Linked DNA regions of Hahella sp. HNIBRBA332. Each later gene encodes a partner of the first gene's protein in a complex. Links are inferred from orthologs where the notes say so. Each region holds a gene or a part of one and is shown on either strand. Other genes may lie near its edges.

Evidence for each region.
Region 2: the proteins of tsaB (region 1) and tsaD are in contact, whole or in part, in a solved structure (PDB 4WQ4), measured with the Escherichia coli proteins. The link is inferred for Hahella sp. HNIBRBA332 from one-to-one orthologs.

The regions. Positions count from the first base shown.
Region 1 is NZ_CP132203.1:3,915,295-3,927,128, forward strand. The notes cover bases 3,948-6,856. They hold tsaB (tRNA (adenosine(37)-N6)-threonylcarbamoyltransferase complex dimerization subunit type 1 TsaB), read right to left. Parts: upstream 5,796-6,856; coding sequence 5,100-5,795; downstream 3,948-5,099. Other genes in these bases: O5O45_RS17310 (hypothetical protein), read right to left, coding at 3,948-4,018; O5O45_RS17315 (undecaprenyl-diphosphate phosphatase), read right to left, coding at 4,173-4,973; adk (adenylate kinase), read right to left, coding at 5,867-6,523; O5O45_RS17330 (HDOD domain-containing protein), read right to left, coding at 6,823-6,856. Outside these bases: O5O45_RS17285 (C13 family peptidase), read left to right, coding at 1-167; O5O45_RS17290 (YceI family protein), read right to left, coding at 228-803; O5O45_RS17295 (cytochrome b), read right to left, coding at 872-1,417; O5O45_RS17300 (DMT family transporter), read right to left, coding at 1,516-2,415; O5O45_RS17305 (class I SAM-dependent methyltransferase), read right to left, coding at 2,835-3,626; more of O5O45_RS17310, read right to left, coding at 3,671-3,947; more of O5O45_RS17330, read right to left, coding at 6,857-8,232; ppc (phosphoenolpyruvate carboxylase), read right to left, coding at 8,387-11,032; O5O45_RS17340 (type 1 pili tip component), read left to right, coding at 11,353-11,697; mazG (nucleoside triphosphate pyrophosphohydrolase), read right to left, coding at 11,737-11,834. UniProt on the Escherichia coli protein: Required for the formation of a threonylcarbamoyl group on adenosine at position 37 (t(6)A37) in tRNAs that read codons beginning with adenine.
Region 2 is NZ_CP132203.1:6,493,442-6,505,278, forward strand. Bases 1,492-4,403 are described here. They hold tsaD (tRNA (adenosine(37)-N6)-threonylcarbamoyltransferase complex transferase subunit TsaD), read left to right. Parts: upstream 1,492-2,387; coding sequence 2,388-3,419; downstream 3,420-4,403. Other genes in these bases: O5O45_RS28850 (GatB/YqeY domain-containing protein), read right to left, coding at 1,492-1,688; rpsU (30S ribosomal protein S21), read right to left, coding at 1,825-2,040; plsY (glycerol-3-phosphate 1-O-acyltransferase PlsY), read right to left, coding at 3,432-4,016; folB (dihydroneopterin aldolase), read left to right, coding at 4,152-4,403. Also shown: dnaG (DNA primase), read right to left, coding at 1-1,112; more of O5O45_RS28850, read right to left, coding at 1,245-1,491; more of folB, read left to right, coding at 4,404-4,514; folK (2-amino-4-hydroxy-6-hydroxymethyldihydropteridine diphosphokinase), read left to right, coding at 4,486-5,007; pgi (glucose-6-phosphate isomerase), read right to left, coding at 5,023-6,696; panC (pantoate--beta-alanine ligase), read right to left, coding at 6,730-7,581; panB (3-methyl-2-oxobutanoate hydroxymethyltransferase), read right to left, coding at 7,578-8,372; folK (2-amino-4-hydroxy-6-hydroxymethyldihydropteridine diphosphokinase), read right to left, coding at 8,460-8,942; polynucleotide adenylyltransferase PcnB, read right to left, coding at 8,939-10,312; O5O45_RS28905 (sigma-54-dependent transcriptional regulator), read right to left, coding at 11,302-11,837.

The DNA.
Region 1 (11,834 bases):
CGGCGTTTAATCAGGCAAAAGACTTGGTGAGCCGTTGGGAAAAAAGAGATGGATTCACGCCATCGGAGCCACAAATTCGGGTAGGAGAAAAAATCCTGCAACAATTGGTGAAATGGAGTGAAGGAAGAGAAAGTTCCGACATGAAATGCCAGACCGAGTGTGAGTAACCAACCGCCCTGCGATAACTCCGCGTTTGGAGCCATCGCAGGGAATAGTAACGCAAGTTATTACTTGCGAATACCTTCTACAGTCATATACAGCTGAATTTCTTCTGCAGTCGGCCCCAGGCTCTTGGGAATGCCGAAGTCCTTCAACTTAAAAGTAGTCGTACCTTCGAAGCCTTCGCGATATCCCCCCCAGGGGTCGTTGCCACCCGCAATATGCTTGGCGTCCAGCACCACTTCTTTAGTTACGCCGCGCAGAGTCAGATCGCCAATGATTTTCGCTTTTCCATCGCCTTCAGGAACTACTTTCTTGCTAACAAACTTGGCGCTCGGAAACTCATCCACATACAGGAAATCTTCGCTGCGAATGTGTTTGTCGCGCTCAGCGTGGTTGGTGTCTACGCTGGATGGGTCAATGTTCACTTCTACTTTCGCTGCGGCGGGATTGGCCTCATCGTAGGAAAACTCGCCGTCAAACTTGTTGAAGCGTCCCAACACCCAGCTGTAGCCGAGGTGGGACATTTTGAATTGAATAAAAGAGTGCGCATTCTTGGTGTCCATGACGAAGTCCGCCGCGTGAACTGATGCGGCTCCAGTCAACATAACGCCCAATACGGCGCCAACGATGCTCTTCTTCATTGCTATTCATCTCCTTGGATTTCAGTTAAAAAAACACCCTTACAAATGGCCACTGAACAGCACAGTGGTTATTTGGGGGAAAACATTCTCATCAGAGTTTTGTCTTTATCTATAATATGGTGCTTTATAGCCGCCAATGCATGCAGCACGGCCAGCCCCACCAATGTCCACGCCAGCCACTCATGAATATCCCCTGCGATATCCTCCATCCCTTTAACAGGAGGCAATAATGCGGGAACTTCAAACCAACCGAACACATCGATGCCACGCCCATCGGCAGTAGAAATCAAATACCCTGCAATCATGGTGGCTATCAACAATAAGTACAGCAGGCGATGCGCCCATTCACTTACGACTTTCTCGATACGGCTCAAGGAAGGCTCTGGTTCAGGGCGCACATTAATAAACCGCCAAACCAACCTGAATACAATGACAAACAGCAGCAACATACCGATGCTTTTATGAATAAACGGAGCTTTTTGATACCAGGCGTCGTAATAGGACAGGTCTGTCATATACAACCCCAATCCGAATAAACCGAAAACAACAAGCGCGACCAGCCAATGTAGCGAAATCGCTATAAGTCCGTAATTTTGTTGTGTATTTTTCCACATACTAAGCTGCTCCCATCATCAATTGCCGTAGTCTAACCTCAACTATTTCGTATAAATATCGATAAATTTGAGATAGTGAATTCTATTTTTTAGAAAGCTTAGATCGAAGCTCCCCTTTTACCAGCAAGCAAATACATCACCCGCCGGAACTGCTCCCTGGGTATATTAATGATCACCACTCCCAGTAAGGTCAAAGCGCCCCCAAGAGACAACTTCCAGGTCAGCACATCTCCAAACCAGAATATTCCAAACACCATCGCGAATATCGGGGCCAGCAACATCATCGGCGTGACCAAAGAAACGCTATAACGCCCAAGTAAACGATACACGATGCCATGACCTATAATAGACGCCGCCACTGCGGAATAAAGCGGCGCCCAGTAGTCCGACCACTCGCTTTGAGTCAGCCGTAACCACTGACCTTCTTCAAAAATATATGACAACAGTAACAATGATGGCGTCGCCACAAGCGCAATCCACGCCTGTAATCGCATGACGCCCAAAGTGGGGCACTGCTTCATTAAAATCGTGGCGACAGCCATACTTGCAGCCGCGCCCACCACCCAAGCAAGCGCATCCAGATGATTAAATACAACTGGATCAAAACCGATAATAAATACTCCTGACAAAGCAAGAAGGATTGCACCACCCTTAACCCACCCAATACTCTCTTTTAATATCGCCGCCGCCAGGATGGCTGAAAAGGGAACATATAGCTGCGTCGCAATAGCGACCGAGGCTATATTTCCTCCAGCATTAAGCCCCAGAAACATCATACTGAAATGTAATACACCCAATACAAATGCAACCGACAGCAATGGCTTCATATATCCCTTCGCCGGTTTCAACCAAGGCGCCGTCAACGCCAGCAAAATGGCGAAACGCAATGCAGTAAATAAAAGAGGTTGAAAGTGCTGAGCGCCCTCCTTGCCTGCAATAAAATTAAATCCCCATGCGAGATTCGCCAGCAGGCCCAACAACAAGTCCAATAGGCTCATAAATATTCTTCGCCTGCGGCGACAGTTTGATGCAAATGACAGCGCAAAAAGCATATACAAAATAACTTGGAATGGATCGTTAACATGCTGTAATCAGTAGGGGTAAACAGGGGATGATAATTAGTACATTAGTATAGATAGGTAACTCTACCTAACTTGTTTTGTGGATAATTGGACTATATTTAACCAGTCCTTAAAAGGAGGGGAATCATGGAAAATCAATTTGACGAAGACGTAATTATCCCAAGCAACAACTAAAAAGTAGTTGAAGTAACACGAAGCCGGTTTATCGAACAGGCTATCGTAAAAATCCGCTGACGCAACGGCGGAACCGCGCCTCAAAAAGGCGCCAAATAGAATTCGGATCAGTTATTTTATCCAGACGCAGTGCGCCGTTGCGCGGCTACAGCCGGTTGATGCTAGCCACCAGTCAGCTTGCGTAGCGCGTAAACATCAAACCGACTGCTTTTTCCTGCCACAGCAAAGTTCGGTTCACGCCCCAGTAAGCATGGCGCGCCTTTCGGTCGCTTAACCACTATTCGCTTAACTTCCTGCTGCAAGGCCGCCGCCAACAATTCGTCCGCATCGGGGTCAGCGCCGACAATATCTTTGAACGCCTGCATTTCTTTCTTTACAGCACTGCTCTTGCGACGTTCAGGAAACATGGGGTCTAGATAAACTACGTCTATCCCATTCGGAAATGCATGAAAGGCCTCCCCCAGATGTAATGTCATACGCATAGCCACTGACGCAGCATCAGAGCAGTCTTGCGCACGACGCAAGCCATCCGCCAGCAAACAGTGCACCAGTGGGTTGCGCTCGTACATCACCACATGACATCCCAACGCCGCCAGAACGTAAGCATCCCGTCCTAAGCCCGCTGTAGCGTCCAGCACATTCAAGTATTTTACTTCGCCTTTCAGTCCTACCGCCTTGGCCACCATTTCACCACGACCGCCGCCATGTTCGCGTCGGTAGGCCAGCGCGCCTTCGACAAAATCCACAAACACCGGCCCCGGCGCCTGTACACGCCAATTGACCAGCTCCACCCTCGCGTCAGAGAAGTTCAGCAAGTACACAGATTTATCGCTCTTGATCGGCAATGCCTCCAAGGCGACAAGGCGCAGCCCGAACTGAGAAGAAAACGCTTCAGCCTCGTCCCGGCGTTGTTCGCTATAGCTCACCAACACCTGATCGTCATAAGAAATCATGGCGAAATATCCATAGAAGAAAAGAAGGGTATTAAAGCAGGAAGTTAAACAAACAGGTCTATGCTAACCAAGCTGTCAACGCCATCACGCGGCGCATTATTGGCGGTAGACTGATAAGTTTCTATAGCCTGTTGCGCAGCAAGAGATACATCGTCAGGCTCAGGCTTCCGTTGCAGCTGTGTTTGTTCTGGCGAGTTGCTGGCGTTAACACGACGAAACGGAATGCTTTCCTGCGTTCTGGTCTGCAACGCTTCTTCTGCAGGAGGCGCCTGTTCCACACTGCGACGCTGAGGCTCATCTCGACGCGACGTATCCGCGTCACTGATTGCTGAACCATCATTGCGCTTAATAGTAGGCTGTAACGGCAGTGAAGAGCCGACTCCGCCAATCATGCAGCCATCCTTCCGGCGCCTAACGCCCGGTCCATGTCAATTATTGAGGCTTTCAATTTGCAGGGCTCCGAGCAAGTTGTCGGAGCGACTATCAAAGTATAGACCGCCCCGCTACAGCCGCTATTGCCGGCCCGCACAAATGTGGGCATCCCCCCTAGGCTGCATACAACCAGATCAACAGACCCGCGCCTAATAGCATGCGATAGATTACGAACGGCATGAAACCTATCTTCTGTAAAAATTTTAAAAATAAGTGAATACAGGCGTAGGCGCTGACGGCGGAAACAAGTGTCGCTCCTGCAATCTCAGACCATTGCGAACTGGTCCCGGCGTCGACCAACTCAAGTCCTTTGAACAGCCCGGCAGCGGCGATCAAAGGGATGGATAGCAAGAAAGAGAAACGGGCCGCGGTATCCCTGTTCAATCCAAGAAACAAGGCTGACGTCATAGTGATGCCGGAGCGCGATGTGCCTGGAATTAGCGCCAATGCTTGTGAAACGCCAATAATCAATGCGTCTTTCAGAGTAAACTGATCAATATCGCGAGTGCCTACTTTGCGGTCAGCCAGCCCCAACAACACACCAAAACCTATTGTCGCCAGTGCGATAACCAAAGCGGAGCGCAGGTTTTCTTCAATCCAACTATCCAGCAACACCCCCGCCAAACCAGCAGGAATAGTGCCAAGAATAACCGCCCAGGCAAGACGCGATTCCTGCGATGCGCCGCCGCCAGTAATCTGCTTCATCCATCCATTGAGCAAATTAAAAATATCGGCGCGGAAATAAACCATAACCGCCAGCAAGGTGCCGACATGAACGGCTACGTCAAACGCCAACCCCTGATCCTGCCACCCCCAGACCTCAGAGGGAAGAATCAAATGCGCGGAACTGGAAATAGGAAGAAACTCCGTCAGCCCCTGAATTAGCGCTAAAACAACGATTTCAAGCCAAGTCATCTAACATGTTCCCATAAAATATTAAGCACAAAAAAGCCCCTTAAAGTTCCACTTGTCGAGGACGACGTCAAGCGCGACATTCGTGAAAGTTTGGAGAGGTAAACAGAAAAGAAACACTAACGGCTTTTAACGACCGGGAAGTTTTTTCCAGGCCACTTCATCACGTAAATATATAGGCTGAGCTTCAATGGCGGACACAATACGCCCCATTGCAAACATCGGGGCCGCCATTTCCGCCATTGCAGCGGCGCGCGGACCCCACTCAGGCGCCTGTATTTGTGAACTTTCGACCAACACTGCCGGCAGACGCTCAAGATAAATCAAGCCGCTCCCCAATATCGCCAGTTCCTGTTCCGAATCTATCGCATCGACCATTTCGGGAGGGCCCACTTGCTCCGCATAGATTTCTTTAACGCCATCAGTGGAATGCTCATAGCCCGCCCAATAGACTTCGTTCATGCGCGCATCGAGCAGACAAACAACCTGGCCGACGGGACCTTCCTGGCGTTTGAACCAAGCGAACGCCATCGCTTCCAACGTAGAAACAGGTACAACCGGCAAATCCGCCCCAAAAGCCAACCCCTGAACAATTCCCGCTGCGATGCGGAGCCCGGTAAATGAGCCCGGCCCTCTTCCAAACGCCAGCGCATCCAATTGCCCCACGCGCAAGCTGCTATCGCCAAGCAAACGATCAATCATGGGCAGGCAGCGTTTGGCGTGAGCTCTAGGCGTCGTTTCCAGCATTTCGGTCAACTCGCCGTCGTTCCATAAGGCTACGGAACAGGCGTCACTTGATGTATCCAGCGCGAGTATTTTTGCCATGAGGATTGTTCAATTAATTCTGAAGAGCAAGCGGCGCAGAACAGCGCCGCCCGAGAATGAAGATATAAGTATTACTTCTGCAGACCAGCAAAGACACGATCACGGATTTCATCTACCGAGCCAACGCCTTCAACGCGCAAATATTCAGGCGCAGCGTCTGCGTCCTTCTCGGCCCAATTACGGTAGTAATCGACGAGAGGCGCTGTTTGCGAATGATAGACCTCCAAACGCTTACGTACAGTTTCTTCTTTATCGTCTTCACGTTGAACCAAAGGTTCGCCAGTAACGTCGTCTTTACCTTCCACCTTGGGTGGATTGTAGTCGACATGGTAAACGCGACCGCTAGCTTCATGCACACGGCGTCCGCTCAAACGCTTAATGATTTCTTGATCATCTACGGCGATTTCTACGACATGATCAATTTTGACACCCGCTTCACGCAGCGCTTCCGCTTGTGGGATCGTGCGAGGAAAGCCGTCAAACAGGAAACCGTTGGCGCAATCGTCTTCTTTAATTCGGTCTTTGACCAGCGCGATGATAGTTTCATCGGACACCAACCCGCCCGTCGCCATAACCTCTTTCACTTTCAGGCCTAGAGGAGAGCCTGCCTTTACCGCAGCGCGCAACATGTCGCCGGTGGAAATCTGGGGTATCCCGAATTTCTTCATAATATTCTGCGCTTGCGTGCCCTTTCCGGCGCCGGGTGCGCCCAACAAAATAATTCTCATACCAATTACACTCCTGATCCAAGCAACAAATTCCTGTGCGCTTGCGCCGGCTACAGGCCGACGCAGCAGTCTGTCGACGAGTTATTATTGTCGAGTTCCATAATGGCCTTCTGTGAGACCACCCTCAACACATTGATTCTAATCGCATTTCCCCGCGATTCCGGCGACAATTTACATCCGATTAGAGACGCTGCACATTGTAGGGAAGATTAGCAAAGAGCTGAATTATACGGATATAGGCAGGTAACCTGAAGCGCCAATCTCGATAAAGCCGCCAGGGCGGCGGCGGCTTGGCGGATCTACCCCATTTGAGAGGCTAATTGATTCAGTGAATCGCTGGATTGTTTCAGTTGTTCAAACACTTCAAACACGATCTCAGGCTGTATATCCAGACGCTTAGCGTAGTACACCGGGTCGTCTGGAACCTGGTCGTCTCCTAGCTCAAGCTCTTTGAGTAAGCAGTTGGACAACTGAATCAGCAGGACATAATCCTCATAAGGGCCATGATAATCTTTTATCTGGTGCCCTGCGGCAGTCATGGAGACTTCCTTCGGCAACCGCCAATGCTCCAACAGAATGGAACCGAGCATCCCATGCCCCAATCCGACCAACTCCTTGGCGCCGCCCATGCCAAGTACTTGCTTTTCCAACACCGACAGTTCGGTCATCGGATCCGCTTCCGCAAGTTTATTGAGCATGGTGTATTCAGGACGGAACAAATGTCCTAAGAGCAAAATACCAAAGTTGTGCAGCAGCCCGGTCAGATACGCCAAGGATGGATTGATACGCTCATCCGGCACATGGAAAGCCAGGCGCTGGGCCAACAGTGAGACATGCAGGGCATGTCGCCAGAAACAAACGATGCCGAGAGGACCTTCATTGGGTAAATCAAATGCCTTACTGGCGGAAATAGACAGCGCCAACTGACTGACGCGCTCGAAGCCGAGTACGCGCATCACCGCATCCTTGACGCTTTCCAGCTTACCTCTGTATCCATACAGCGCCGAGCGGGCCTGTCGCATAATCTGCGCAGCAAGACTGGGATCCTGCTCAATAATCGCCGCCAGTTCGCCTGCCGTCGCGTCCGGATCGGAAGTGGCCTGCAGAATCCGCGTCGCAACCGTCGGCATCGGCGGCAACTTGTAAAGACGCTTCAGTCGCTCCGCCACGCGCTCAGCGTTGGCTTCGCCTACATTGGGACTTTCTGGAGTATCGGATGATAAAGGATTCATTGCCTGCGCCTCGCAACAGCCTTGCTTAAGTTTTATAGCACTACTCATCACTCTCTGAAAGCTTTCGCGGTCCAAGCGCAGCAAAGTGTTATGACACCCTGACTGGATATATATCTGTTCCTTCGCGAACAGACGCTCATCGCATACGGCATGAACGCCATAGGCGCTGGCGATGGGAGGATGTGAGCCGGGTTCGCAGTCCCGGAACAGGCGATCCGCCTGCCGGCCGGTGAGGCGCTGAAGGTTGCGCCGAATCGCGCTATTGAGGGCGTCCAGATTCATTTGCGTCCCGAACTCGGTGATCGCCATCACGACGCCTTTGGCGTCCACCAGGATTTCCGCAACCGCCACACAATCAGGCAATACCTCAGCCGCCTTCAAAGCAGCGTCAATATTGCCTGCGCGATCATGGTGTATCTGTTGATACGGCACTCCCTGCCGGTTCAGATACTGCATAACTCTGGATGCAAGCGGCACACTTCCCCCGTTCTACTAAATCAGTACAAATAATAGTTTAGTTTATATGTGGTTGAGGGGACGTGCGTGATATGAATCACATGCAAAGGTAAGCTTGCGTTGCGCAATGTTGGAGTTTGGTAACCGACCCGGCGACGCCGGGCCGGCGGCGGGATTAACCGGTATTACGCATACCCGCGGCGACGCCCGCCATCGTAACTTTCAGCGCTTTCTCAACCGTCTCCTTGTTGGTTTCGCCTTCAGCCCGGTCACGCACCAAAAGCTCCACCTGCAAGAAATGCAAAGGATCCGTATATGGGTTGCGAACCTGCAGGGAGTGCATGAAGACCGGGTTATCCAGCAAAAGCTCGTCCTGCCCTTTCAGCTCATTAATCAAGCGCACAGCGCACCCCGCCCGGCGACGCAGCTCATCACCCAAAGGATGCAGCTCGGGCTTAACCAAACGCTCTTCATAAAAGCGCGCAATCTCCGGGTCGACTTTGGACAACACCATTTCCAGCATGTCCACGTGAGTTTCGAAGAATGGCCACCCGGTCAGCATTGCTTTCAACGTATCAGCGCCGCCATCATCTACTGCGGTTTGCAGCGCTGTGTCGCTACCCAGCCAGGCGGGCAGCATCAATCGCATTTGCGTCCAGGCGAAAATCCACGGAATCGCACGCAGGCTTTCAACGCCACCAGACGCCTTGCGACGCGCAGGACGACTGCCTAACGCCAGTTTGCCCAGCTCCTGTTCCGGCGTCGCGGAACGGAAATACTCTACGAAACCTGAGCGTTCACGAACCACTTCACGGTAGGAGTTCACCGCCAGACCGGACAGTTTATCCATCATCTCCCGCCAAGCCGGCTCCGGCTCAGGCGGCGGCACCAAGGAAGCCTCCAGTACTGCGCCAAGGTAGAGATTAAAACTCTGCTTGGCGACCTTGGGCTGCCCGAACTTAAAGCGGATCATTTCGCCTTGCTCGGTGATCCTGAAGTTACCTGCGACAGATCCTGGGGGCTGCGACAAAATTGCGCGGTTAGCAGGGCCGCCCCCACGGCCTACCGTTCCACCACGACCGTGGAAGAGCGTTAGTTTCACATCATGCTTCGCGGCCACCTTGACCAACGCCTCTTGCGCCTGATACTGAGCCCAGGCCGCCGCCATCTGGCCTGCATCCTTGGCTGAATCCGAATACCCGATCATAACTTCCTGCTTGCCGCCGATGTATTCGCGATACCAGGGCAGATCCAACAAGCGTCCAATGCTGTCCGCCGCCCCCTGCAGATCGTCGAGAGTTTCGAACAGCGGCGCGATGGGAATGCGGTGGCGCATGCCGCTCTCTCGCAGCAATAGAATCACCGCCAGCACATCAGATGGGTCACTCGCCATAGAGATAACATAGGAGGCCAACCCTTCTGGAGGCTGCATCGCCACCACGCGGCATGTATCCAAAACCTCCCTGGCTTCCGCGGACGCCGGCCATTCTTTGGGAAGCAGCGGACGCCTGCCTTCCAGCTCTCGAACCAAAAACGCCTGCTTCTCTTCTTCCGTCCATTGTGAGTAATCGCCAATACCGAGGTAAGCGCATATTTCCTTCATAACATCGCTGTGACGCTCGGAGTCCTGCCGGATATCCAGTCTTACCAATTGCAAACCGAAACATTGCGCCCGACGAATGACATCCAGCAGCGGCCCATTGGCGATGACTTTCATACCGCAGTCGCATAACGAGCGATAGCACACCATAAGCGGTTCAATCAGCTCAGCATTATTGAGCAATACATCAGCGGAAGGTTTTTTCGTAGAATCCAGTGCCTCAGCGGCCCAGGCCCTTGTCGCCTCCAGTCGACTGCGCAACTTGGCGAGAATCTTCCGATAAGGCTCCCGGCTCTGCCCCGAAGCCCGCGCCAGCTCGCCATTACAAGCGGTCATAGATAATTCCGAGCGTAACGCTTCGATATCACGCAAATAGAGATCCGCCGCCATCCAACGACTCAGTAAAAAAACTTCGCGAGTGACCTCTGAGGTGACGTTAGGATTGCCGTCTCTGTCCCCTCCCATCCAGGATGCAAACCGCACGGGATTCACATTGATCGGCAGTCCTTCGCCAAAACGCTCAAGCAGCGCGGCGTCCATTTGACGCATGAAGTCCGGCACCGCTTGCCATAGGGAGTTTTCAATAACGGCGAAGCCCCATTTTGCCTCATCGACGGCTGTGGGACGCTCATAACGGATCTCATCCGTGTGCCAGGCTTCGGTGATAAGGCGGCGTAAACGCTCAACGATTTTGGCGTATTCTTCATCCAGCAAGTCACTACGGTCCAGGGATTCGAGGCACTCGGAAATCTGGTCATACTTCTGAATCAAAGTGCGACGGGTAATTTCAGTGGGGTGCGCCGTCAGCACGAACTCCAGATTCAAGTCCGCCAGTTGCGCGAAGAATTTATCTTTACTGACGCCTTGGCCAATCAGACGATCAAACACGACTTCAATAGTATCCAGGCGATTATCCACCAGCTCGCTGGCGGGAGCCCGACGCCTTACAATATGGTATTGCTCAGCAATATTGGTAAGGTTTAAAAACTGGTTGAACGCTCTTGCAACCGGCGCCAGCTCCTCATCATTCAAGCCCGAAAGCACCTCTTTCAGCTGCTTTCTCTGACTGATTTCCGCGTTGCGGTCAGCTTTTGCGGCGATACGGATTTTCTCGATTTTATTGAATATTTCATCGCCAAGGTGGTAGCGGATGCTCTGTCCCAACAACTCTCCCAGAAGGCGTACGTTTTCTCTCAGCTCTGGATGCAATTCCTTCATCATTTCTTTTACTCCGCCGCTTTTTTCAAAAGTCTTTTCTTCGTTGACGTTTTGTTGCAATCGCCTTTTCTTAACTATAACTCAGTGAAATATCTAAAATTTCCGAACTAGAACAATAGCACCACCCGCCCTGGTTGTCTCATCATTCATCTGCCCTGGAAGCCGCACCGCCGAAGACGGTCTAAACTGTAAATAACCCCCGAGGAACCGCTCGCGTCGCATTCAGCAGCCGTCTCTGGCCGCTACGTACATGCTCTTATGGCTCGATTAAAGGGGGCCTCCTAGACTGAAATTGATGTCGTTTGTTTTACATAGGCCGCTTTATGAAAATTAACGCTCTCGTACAAAACTGGGAAAACACCGCCAACGTCCGTCTTACGAACAAGGAATATCCCCTGCGCCTGCGCATAGAAGACGCAGCCAGAGTCGCAGCCCTCTCAGAAATGTATCCACTCCGTAGCCAGGAAGAAATCATCAGCGAACTCCTGTCCGCCGCGCTGGATGAGCTGGAAAGCAGCTTCCCTTACGTGCAAGGAGCCAAAGTAGTGGCGGAAGATGAAATGGGCGACCCCATGTACGAAGACGTCGGCCCGACGCCAAGGTTTTTGCAGTTGAGCAAGAAGTACATCAGCCTGCTCAAGCAAGAGCTGAAAGCGGCCAATAGCTAAAAGCATTCAAAGATGCGCGCAGGCAGCGCGCATCCTGTTTTACAGGCCTTCTTCTTTAGCTTTATCCCAGAGCAAGTCCATTTCCTGCAGCGATGCGTCATCCAGTGTCTTGCCCTGCTCTTGCAGTAATGACTCGA
Region 2 (11,837 bases), 2.6 Mb from region 1 along the record:
TGGAAAAAAAATTCTGACAGGGGAGTTGAGTTATTAACACGTTCGCGGAATGCGTCCGCGCCTTCGTTTCTGACAAATGTGTCAGGGTCCTCGCCCTTTGGGAGAATCAGGAAGCTGACCTTGTAGCCGTCCTGGAACATGGGTAGCAAGTTATTAAGCGCTTTATCGGCAGCCGCCAAGCCGGCTTTGTCGCCATCGAAGCAGAAGACAATATCCTGGCTGGTGTTCAGCAGGTGACTTAAATTGTCCTCGTTGGTGGCGGTCCCCATGGCGGCGACGGCATTAACTACGCCAAATTGGGCCAGAGAGATGACGTCAAGGTAGCCTTCAACCACGATCAGCTGCTCAAGCTTGCGAGACTGCTTGCGCGCTTCCCATAATCCATATAACACGTTGCTTTTGTGGAATATGGGAGATTCGGGGCTGTTGATGTATTTACTGCGGTCATTGCCAAGCGTGCGACCGCCGAAGGCGATGGTTCTGCCCCGGGTATCCCGGATGGGAAACATAAGGCGGTTTTGGAACATATCGAAGCGATCTTGTTCCTTCTCTATCACCAGGCGCAGTGTGCTGAGCGCCTTGATTAGATTGCGGTCGCTAGAGCCGCTAAGAAATTGACGCTGCGCTGGCGCGAAGCCTATGCCATATAAATCCGCCATTTCGGGAGAGATACCCCGGCGCTTCAGGTACTCCTGAGCGATTCCGCGTAGCGGATGGTTTCCCAGCGCCTGACGAAATGCCGCATCCGCATGTGAGGAGGCGTCATACAAGGATTTGTTTTGGCTGACCTTTTGCTCGGCTGCTCTATCGCGAGGCACTTCCACGCCACAACGTTTCGCCAACTGCTCAACCGCTTCATTAAAGGAAAGGTGTTCTGTTTCCTTGATGAAGTTGATAGCGTCGCCGTGAGCGCCACAGCCATAGCAGTGGTAATGCGCAGGATGATTTTCGTTGTATACGTGAAAGGAGGGAGACTTTTCGTCATGAAAAGGGCAGCGACCTTGGTAGGTTGCGCCAGATTTCTTGAGATTTACCCGTTCCGCAATGAGGCTTGCGAGGTCAACCCGAGAGAGTAAGTCGTCGACAAATGCTTGAGGGATCAGACCGGCCATGACTTTAACCTATTGAATAAGAAAGTCTAGTTGCAGGGAGGCGCCTGCAACCACTCTGACCTGGCGAACTCCTGAAACAGGTCGCCGTAATATTGAGAAACTTCTGGGTGATTAAAATGGTCGCAGAAGAGATCAGGACAAAGCTTTTTTAACTTTCTGCCCGATGACCGCCATATCCGCACGTCCCTGAACCTGTGGTTTCAGGATCGCCATTACCTTCCCCATATCGCGTATCGACTCCGCGCCTGATTCATTTACCGCAGTTTGGATAAATTGATCAAGTTCTTCTTCGCTGAGCGCCTCAGGCAGAAACTCCTGAATTACGTCCAGCTCAAGCTGTTCTTTGGCGGCCAAGTCATCCCGGCCCGCGGCGGAAAATTGAGTGATGGAGTCTTTGCGTTGTTTCGTCATTTTATCCAGAACTTCGAGGACGCGAGCATCATCAACTTCAATGCGTTCGTCCACTTCGATCCGCTTAATGTCGGCCAGAATCAAACGAATAGCGCCAAGGCGATCTTTCTCCTTGCTGCGCATAGCCGATTTCATAGCGTCCGTTAAACTGTCTTTCAATGACATGGCCGAATAGTCTCTGTCCGTATTGGATATTATGAGCGAAGTAGAACTGGAAAATACAAGGCTTGTAAAAACCATAATAACGCCAACAACCCGGCCTCAATAGTATTAAGACCAGGTCAATGCGGGCGTAATTCGATTAATACAGGCGCTCGAAACGTCTTTGTTCGCGTTGAACTTTCTTCGCGTGACGTTTTACAGCTGCAGCCAACTTGCGCTTTCTTTCTGAAGTCGGCTTTTCGTAGAACTCGCGACGACGTACTTCTGAAAGAATTCCTGCCTTTTCGCATGAACGCTTAAAGCGGCGAAGGGCAACGTCAAATGGCTCGTTCTCTTTAATTTTTACGGAAGGCATATCCCCTCTCTATGATCTGCAAAAACCGAATTGGTTAAATTGTGTCAACCTAAATAGGGCGCGCATTGTAATCCTGATAGGCTGTCCTTGTAAAGGTATTGGCCTGTATAAATTCTAACAAATCTGTGCGAGCGGCGCCCAATTTAAAGGTGATTGGGATTGGAATAGTTGCCACGATGGCTATAAGATGCCCGGCTTGGGCGAGCGGCCCAGCTGGTTGCTGCTGCCAGACGTTTGGGCGTTTAGCTGGTTTTTATTGTATTGTCCTGACGTAGACGACAATCAAGAGCGTCCCGATAAGTATGGTGGCCGACCTGTACGGCGATTTGATGATGGCGGAACGGAACATGTTAGTACTGGGCATAGAAACATCCTGCGACGAAACCGGAATTGCGTTGTATGACGGAGAGCGTGGACTGTTGGCTCACACGTTGTACAGTCAGATCAAATTACATGCGGATTATGGTGGCGTAGTGCCTGAGCTGGCCTCTCGTGATCACGTGCGGAAAGTTATTCCTTTGATCGAAGAGGTGCTAAGTCAGGGGGGCGTCACCAAAGGTGATGTCGATGCTATCGCGTATACGGCGGGCCCAGGCTTGGTTGGCGCATTAATGGTGGGGGGCGCAATCGCCTCGGCGCTGGCCTACGCTTTGGATATCCCCACGATTGGCGTTCATCATATGGAAGGGCACTTGCTGGCGCCCATGTTGGAAGAAAATCCACCGGAATTTCCTTTTGTCGCTCTTTTGGTTTCTGGCGGCCATACACAGTTGGTGCGTGTTGATGGCGTCGGCGAATATGAGCTGCTAGGGGAGTCTGTTGACGACGCCGCTGGGGAAGCTTTCGATAAAGTGGCCAAAATGCTTGGCCTGGATTACCCCGGCGGCCCTCAAGTCGCCAAGTTGGCGGAGCAGGGGAATCTGCAGCGCTTTAGATTTCCTCGTCCGATGACGGATCGCCCTGGGTTGGACTTCAGTTTCAGCGGGCTTAAGACGTTTACGTTGAATACGCTTCAGGAGGCGGAAGCCAGTGGTGGCGTTGACGACAATTTGCGCGCAGATGTCGCCGCCTGCTTTCAGGAAGCTGTGGTGGAGACTATGGTGATCAAGTGCCGTCGGGCGCTCAAGCAGACTGGATTGAAACGATTGATCATGGCCGGCGGCGTCAGCGCGAATCGTCGCCTGCGGGAAAAGCTTCAACAAATGGTCAAGGGCGAGAAAGCGCAGGTGTATTATGCCCGGCCGGAATTTTGTACGGATAACGGCGCGATGATCGCTTACGCTGGCTATCAGCGTCTGGCTGCCGGACAAAGAGGAGATCTTGGCGTTGTCGCCACGCCACGCTGGCCTTTAGTGGAATTGCCTTCAATTAAAGGCTAAAGGCGCGGGAGATCAAAGCGAACGCTCTTTGCCCTTGGCCAGATTGATGATGTTCTCTCGGTGTCGAATCAGGATGAACAGCGACAATATGAGGAATAGGGCGAGATGTTCTGGATTAAGTCGCCATGCCACCCAAGGCGCCATTACCGCAGCAGTCAGCGAGGCAAGGGACGAAATTCGCTTCCAATATACGACGGCCGCCCACACTAGCGTCAAAGCGAGAGTTGTCTGCCAGGCCAGCGCCAGTCCCGCTCCCAAAACGGTGGCGACGCCTTTACCTCCCTTGAAATGATGGAATGCCGGCAGCATATGGCCGACAATCGCCGCTACGGCGGTGACGCCTTGTTCATAGGGAGAAAGCCCCAGCATGGCTGCGATGCCGACGGCGGCAGCGCCCTTGGCGGCGTCCCAGAATAGGGTAAGCGCGGCGGGAATAGGGCCGCCGAGGCGGTAAATATTAGTCGCTCCAGGATTTCCGGAGCCCGCTTCGGTGGGATCGGGGAGCTCGAAGTAACGGCATACCCAGTAGGCGCCCATGATGGAGCCGAGCAGGTAGGCGATGGATGTCGCCATAAGAAGTTGAAAAGGATGCTCCATAGGCCCCCTGCAGCTTAAAATAGATCAGACTGCGTAGATTATGAGCCATAATAGAGGTTGCTTGTCTACACCCCTTTGGTCGCTGGGGAGCGCTGCTTCCCCTGTGTATAGATGACGGGCGTATGATTAGGTGTCATGGATACAGTACTTATTGAAGGTTTGCAGGTAGACGCCATAATCGGCGTTTACGAATTTGAGAAGGGATATCAACAACGGCTTTTTGTTGATATCGAGCTGGGATGCGATATTTCTGGCGCCGCGCGTGAGGATAACCTTGATCTCACCTTGAATTACGCAGCTGTCAGCGAGCGTTTGCGTGAGTATGCCGCAGCCAGTCGCTTTCAGCTTATTGAGACTCTGGCGGAGCGGTTTGCTGAATTGCTGCAGAAAGAGTTTGGCGCGCCCTGGTTGCGTCTGACGATCCGAAAGCCCGGCGCTGTCGCGGAAGCGCGTAGCGTGGGAGTAAGAATTGAAAGAGGAGCTCGCAAGAGTGGTTAAAGTGGTTGTTGGTATTGGCAGCAATATCGACCCGGATAAGAATATTGCTCTGGCGCTGGATGCACTGGACGCACACTTTCAGGATCTGCGTTTATCGCCTGTATATGAGTCGGAAGCGATTGGGTTCACTGGCGACGCCTTTATCAATTTGGTGGCGGCGTTTTACACCGAGGAGCCGGTTGGCGCAGTGCAGCGGACCTTGAAGCAGATTGAAGCTAGCAGCGGGCGTACTGGATTGGAATCCAAGCATTCTGGGCGCACGCTGGATATCGATATCCTTACCTATGGGGATGTTGTAGGGGTAGTGGAGGGGATTGCCCTTCCGCGAGGCGAAATAACCGAGAATGCTTATGTTTTGCTGCCACTGGCGGAACTTGAGCCCAATGAGCGCCATCCAGCCTTGAAGGTCTCCTATGCGGAGTTGTGGGAAAAGTACGATCGCGCCCAGCAACTTCACAGGGTCACGTTTAGTTGGCGCGATCAGACTTTCTAGCGGAACCGGGGAAAGTTAGCTCCCGGAACCGTTGGCTTTGCGGAATTTCTCTACCAGTGCGGCGCTGGATGGGTCAAGCGCATCTGTCGACGCGCCGGTGTCCAGCAGCATGGGCAATATACTGTCGCTGAGTTGTTTGCCCAGCTCTACGCCCCACTGATCAAAAGAATTCAAATTCCAGATAACTCCCTGCACGAAAACTTTTTGTTCATACAAAGCGATCAGTGCGCCGAGCGTATGCGGATTGATTTCTTCCATCACCAGCGTGTTGCTGGGACGGTTGCCAGGAATCACTTTATGAGGCGCCAGCTCGTCTGCACGCTCTGATGACATGCCTGCGTCAAGCAGTTCCTGACGCGCTTTCTCAAGAGACTTGCCGCACATTAATGCCTGACTTTGCGCAAAGCAATTGGAGGCCAGCATGGCGTGATGGCGTCCGGCGGGCTTGTGGGATCTCAGCGGAAGTATGAAGTCCGCTGGCGTCCAGCGTGTGCCTTGATGCAGTAACTGGTGATAGGCATGCTGGCCGTTAGTGCCAGCGCCGCCCCAGATAATCGGGCCTGTGGCGTAGTCGACGCTAACCCCTGCGCGATTGACGCCTTTGCCGTTGCTTTCCATATCAACCTGTTGCAGGTGCGCAGGAAGATTCTCAAGCGTCTGGTCATAGGGCAGGATAACGTAGCTGTCCGCGCCCAGGAAATTGTGATACCAGATGCCCAGCATGCCCATCAATACCGGCATATTTTGCTCAAGCGGCGCTGTTTTGAAATGCTGATCCATGGCTTCTGCACCGGCGAGCAAATCTCTGAAGGCTTTCATACCAACCTGCAGCGCAATGGGCAAACCAATGGCGGACCATAATGAGTAGCGTCCACCCACCCAGTCCCACATCGGGAATACATTTTCCGCGTCGATACCGAAATCACGGGCGCGCTGTACGTTGCTGGAAACTGCGACAAAATGCTTGCTCAGTCCCGCTTCAGAACCGCCTTCGCGTAAATACCATTCGCGAGCGGTCATGGAGTTCGCCAGTGTCTCCTGAGTCGTGAAAGACTTGGACTGGACGATGAACAAGGTGGTTTCTGGATTCAGGTTCTCAAGGGTGTAGGCAATATCAGAGCCGTCCACATTGGAGACGAAATGGCAGCGGATGTTTTCCTGCCAATAAGGACGCAGTGCTTCCACTGCAACGCGAGGCCCCAGGTAAGAACCACCGATGCCGATACTGACGACATCGTTGATCGGCTTGCCGCTATACCCTAACCATTCGCCGCGGTGAACCTTGCTGACGAACTGCTCCATTTGCGCCAGGGCGCTGCGGATTTCTGGTTTGATATCCTGGCCATCCACCAGCACTGGCGTATCGGAGCTGTCACGTAGTGCGGTATGGAGAACCGCGCGACCTTCCGTATGGTTGATTGGCTCGCCAGCGAACATAGCGTCGATGGACTTTCTCATCCCTGCGTCTTCAGCCAGTTTTACCAGCATTTCAAGCGTGGCGGAGTTTGCTCTATTCTTGGAGTAGTCCAGAGTGAGCCCCGCCGCACTGAGAGAGTAGCTTTGAACTCTAGCGGGATCGCGGTGAAAGTAATCCAGAATATGGTCGTTGGCGGTGTCTGCAGCATGTTGCTGCAATGCCCGCCAGCTTTCTTTAGCCTTATCGTTAAGCGTTTGAGGCGTGTCTTGCATTGTTTTGAATTTCCTTGGGATTGATGATGGATATCAACCTAGGTGTACGCTGATGTTGTCGATAAGCCTTGTCGTTCCCAGATAGGCTGCCGCAAGTATCGTAATGTCGCTGTCGCTGGCGACAGCCGGAGACAGAGTGTCGCTGTTCACGATATTGAAGTAGTCAGGAACGAAGCCGGCTTCTGTCAGTTTATTGTTGGCTTCTGCGCTGATAGCGGCAAAGTCCTTGTCGCCATTTTCGATCTGCTCCGCACTTTCTTGCAGGAGCTTGTACAGCAATGGCGCCGTTTGGCGTTGTTCGGCGGAAAGGTAGCCATTGCGGGAGCTCATCGCCAGACCGTCCGCTTCCCTCAGGGTTGGGCCGCTCTCAATGACGATGGGGAGATATAGGTCGCGGGTCATTTTGCGGATGACCGCCAATTGCTGAAAGTCTTTTTCACCAAATATGGCGACATCCGGCTGCACCATGTTGAACAGCATGGATACGACGGTCGTGACGCCAGTAAAGTGCCCGGGACGGCTGGCGCCGCAGTGAAGCTCGCTCAGCGCCGGTGTAATGACTTTGGTGTGGCGCTCCAATCCCTCGGGGTACAGCTGATTGACTTCCGGAGTGAACAAAAGATGGTTGCCGGCGGCGACCAACTTTTCTTTGTCTGCGTCCAGGGTTCTCGGATACTTATCCAGATCCTCGTTTGCCCCGAATTGCAGCGGGTTAACAAAAATGGAAGTCACCACATAGTCGCACACCTCCTTGGCTTGTTTGACAAGGCTGACGTGTCCCGCGTGCAAATTGCCCATAGTGGGCACCAGTCCGATGCGTTTCCCTTGCGTGCGCTGCTGCCGGATTGCGGCGCGCAGGTCTTTAATCCTGTGGATGGTGATCATATGTTGAAGCTGTGCTCCTCCGCCGGAAATGCGCCGCTCTTAACGGCTTCCACGTAACCCTTAAACGCTACTTGAATAGAATCGGAACCGGCAAGGAAGTTTTTGACGAACTTCGGTTTTTTGCCTGCGCCGACTCCTAAAAGATCGTGCATAACCAGTACTTGCCCGTCAGTGTATGGGCCTGCTCCAATGCCGACGACCGGCGCGCAGACTTCTTCCGTCAATTGCTTGGCGAGCTTGGTAGGTACGCATTCCAGCAATAATATGTCAGCGCCGGCTTGTTCCAAAGCCTTGGCGTCTTCCAGCATCAACTGGGCCTGGCTTGCTTCTTTGCCTTGCACTTTGTAGCCGCCGAACTTGTTGACGGATTGCGGCGTTAGCCCCAAATGAGCGCATACTGGGACGCCTTGGCGGGAAAGATGGGCAATGGCGTCACAAAGCCAGGCTCCGCCTTCCAGTTTCACCATGTGCGCGCCCGCCTGCATGAGCTGCTTGGCCCCGGCCATAGCCTGCTCTGGCGTGCCGTAACTCATAAAAGGCATGTCGGCGATGATAAACGCGTTGCGCGCGCCGCGTTTGACCGACGCCGTATGGTAAACCATGTCTTCCAGGCGAACTGGAACTGTGCTGTCGTGACCCTGTAAAACCATGCCGAGCGAATCGCCGACCAATATTACCTCAACGCCTGCCTGATCCATTTCGTAGGCGAAGGTGGCGTCGTAGGCGGTCATTACCGCGAATTTTTCGGATTTTTTCTTGAGGTCCAGGAGGGTGCTCAGAGTGATGGACATGCAATCATCCTGTACTGTTGGAGGCAATAGACTAAATGGAAACCTGACGTGAATAAAGTCCCGGATGCGTTGAGGCGTCGTTGCGCCCTACTGAATACGCTCAATGCCTTCTTGCGGTAAGGTCGCAAGCAGGGCGGATATCGATCCGATGCCCGGAATGACGCAGTTCGGCGCAATTTCAGCTAGGGGAATTATAACGAAGTTACGTTCGTGCATGGCGTAGTGAGGTATGGTCAGTACGTCGCTGTCGATGACTTGTTCGCCAAATAACAGCAAATCCAGGTCCAGGGTTCTGGGGCTCCAGCGCTCGCCTTGGCGTACGCGGCCTTGATTGTTCTCGATCGTCTGTAGCTCACGCAACAGGGCGAGAGGCTCCAGACTGGTTTCCAATTGCGCGACGGCGTTGACATACCAGGGCTGATCAGGCGCGCCGAGCGGCGCACTGCGATACAGGCTGGACGCCTGCAGTAATTGGACGCCGGATATGTCTTCTAAAGCACTTAGAGCCTGGTGCAGCTGTTGTTCAGGCAGGCTTAGGTTGCTGCCCAGGCCGACAAAGCAGATTGTCATTGCGACGGCGCACTGTTGTTGGTGCGGCGTGGTCGTCTGCGCGGACGTCTGCGCCCACCGGAGCCATCCCGTTTAGGGCCTTGCTGCTGTAATTTGCTGCGCCCCTGGTCATCGGCTTCCTGATAGCGCGTCCACCATTCGCCAAGTCCTTGCAGGTCTTCTCCGCTTTGTTCGCGTAAGACCAGGAAGTCGTAGGCGGCGCGGAAGCGGGGATGCTCTACCAGGCCCTGCAAACGCTTGCTTTGTTTACGAGGCAGACGAAGCTGTAATTCCCAGATTTCGCGCATGGGCTGGCTGAAACGTTTGGGCAACGCGGTATGTTTGACCTGCTGCGCCAGCACTTTGTCGATTGCTTTGTGCATAGCCTGCATGGGCGGTAAGCCGTCATCCAGATAGCGTTGCTGTAGCCTCTGCATTGGAGACCACAGCATAGCGGCGTACAAAAACGCGGGGGTGACCGGCTTGTCCTGAGCAATTCGCTTATCTGTGTTGCGCAGCGCCTGCAGAATCAGTTTTTCCGCATGGGGGTGCTCGCTTTCCAGCAGGCGGTCAGTTTCTGGAAACAGAAACTTGAATAAGTCGAACTGACGCAGAATTTCGAATGTGCGTACAGCTTTACCGGATAAGAAAAGCTTGAGTACTTCTTCAAACAAGCGCGCAGAGGGAATGTTGAGCAACAAGGGACCCAGCTCCAGGATAGGGCTGGCGGTACGTTCTTCTATTGAAAAATCCAGTTTTGCGGCGAATCTCGCGGCGCGCAGCATGCGCACAGGATCTTCCCGGTAACGGGTTTCAGGATCGCCGATCAGGCGCAGAACCCGGTGTTCAATGTCTTCAATGCCACCTGCGTAGTCATAAATACTGAAATCTCTGACGCAGTAATAAAGCGCGTTAATGGTGAAGTCGCGGCGTAGCGCGTCTTCTTCCTGGTTACCATAGACATTGTCGCGCAGGATCTGACCTGAGTCGCTGGTAACGGCGTCGCCAGCGTCATCGCCGGCATTTTGATGGCCGGCGCGGAATGTTGCGACTTCTATGATTTCACGGCCGAAACGCACATGGGCGAGTCGGAAGCGACGTCCGATCAGGCGGCAGTTGTTGAACTGCTCGCGCACCTGTTCCGGAGTTGCGCTTGTTGCGACGTCGAAGTCTTTAGGTTGTGCGCCCAGTAATAGGTCGCGAACGCCGCCACCGACTAAAAAAGCGTCATAGTTGGCGCTGTTCAGGCGGTAGAGAACTTTCAACGCTGCAGGGCTGATCTGCTTGCGTGAGACTATATGGCTGTCGCGGGGGATAATTCGCAGTTTCAAAGGTTTTGCGCCGGCTTCTTTGCGTCCCGGTTTTATCAGGCCCATTAACTTTTTCAGCATGACGATCTTGTGTCTATCAATACCAATGATTTCGAGGGCCGGAGTGTACTCTTTTGTAACGGATATTGCGACAGCAAAAGCCGTGCCTCATGCGCCGTGGAATGTGGCTGAAAGGTGTTCAGACCCTATATGCTTTAAGCATAGCGCTGATGGGGCATTAGTCGACAAAAGACGGAAATTTAAGAAGAAAATGAGAAGAGGGGAGAATAACTAAGGGGAAAGCAATGTTGCTTTCCCCCACTGAGAAGAAGGTTAGACTATTTTTTGTTTTTATTTTTGTCTTGGTCCCAAACGATTGGTCGCTCCACAATTAGAGCCTAGAGGAATTAGTTACAAACGGAACGCTTTGAATACTTCGAGTGATAATAGGGATTTGGATAGTGTTGTTTACGTCTAGAACGTCCACTGTTGTGGTTCTTCTTAATACTAGACACCCTACCCATACCTTGAAATACCACTAAAAAGCTCGGCATCCAAAACAATCAGTTCGCCACCCGTATTTTTATTTTTGTTCTGGGTTGTTCTTTTTGTTCACTCTGCTTTTTTATTTTTATTTGTGCAGTTCAGTGCATTTTTATTTTTATTTTGCACTGTAAGAGAGCATGGTGCGTGCCAAGAAATTAAAAAAACATTATAAAACAGCAATGTAGGTGTAAGTGTTCAAAAGTCATACGTGTTTTTGCTTACCTGAGTGTTACTAATGCCCACTGAAAGGGCATCATGGTGTTCCCCAAAGTAACGCTGGGTAACAACTCAAACTCAGTTGGTGTCACAAAGAGGGGCGCGAGGCGCATTTAGGCTGTTTTTTAATCAAAATTATGGCCCACATTAGTGAATATGCAAGTCAACTTCGCGTAACAATTTAAGATTGTGAGCAATAAATGCGCGTGATCGACTGAAAGTTGATCAGAAAGAAACGATTTGGGGCGTGAGAATAGAGTCTATGGGGAGGCTGCAGCCCGGATGAGCCGGGCTGGCTGGGAAAAGTGTTACTTTGCGCTTTTTTTTGTGCGCGGTATGCCCAAACGCTGTCGACGCTCCCACAAACTTTTTCGGCTGATGCCCAATTTGCGGGCTAACTCGGTTTCGCTCATGGTGTCCTGATTTTCCAGTACAAAGTGCTGGAAATAGTCCTCTAATGACAGGTCGGTGCCTTTATCCGCGCCTTTGGAGTTGGCCGGATTATCCATGCTCAGCATGCCCTCGGGGATATCCAGTTCGCCCTCCAGGTCAATCGCCAGTAGGTCCTTACCAATTTGGTCGCCGTCTGAGAGGATGACAGCGCGCTCCACGGCGTTCTCCATTTCTCGCACGTTACCTGGCCACTGGTAGCGGCGGATAAGAGTAAGGGCGTCCTTATCGAACTTAAGGTTGGGCTTATCCATGCGGTCGCCCATTTTGGCCAGCAGCATTTTAGCCAGACCGATGACATCGTCTTCCCGGTCGCGTAGTGGGGGAATGCGGAGCTGCATGACGTTAAGTCGGTAAAACAAGTCCTCCCGGAACTCGCCCACTTTCGTCATTG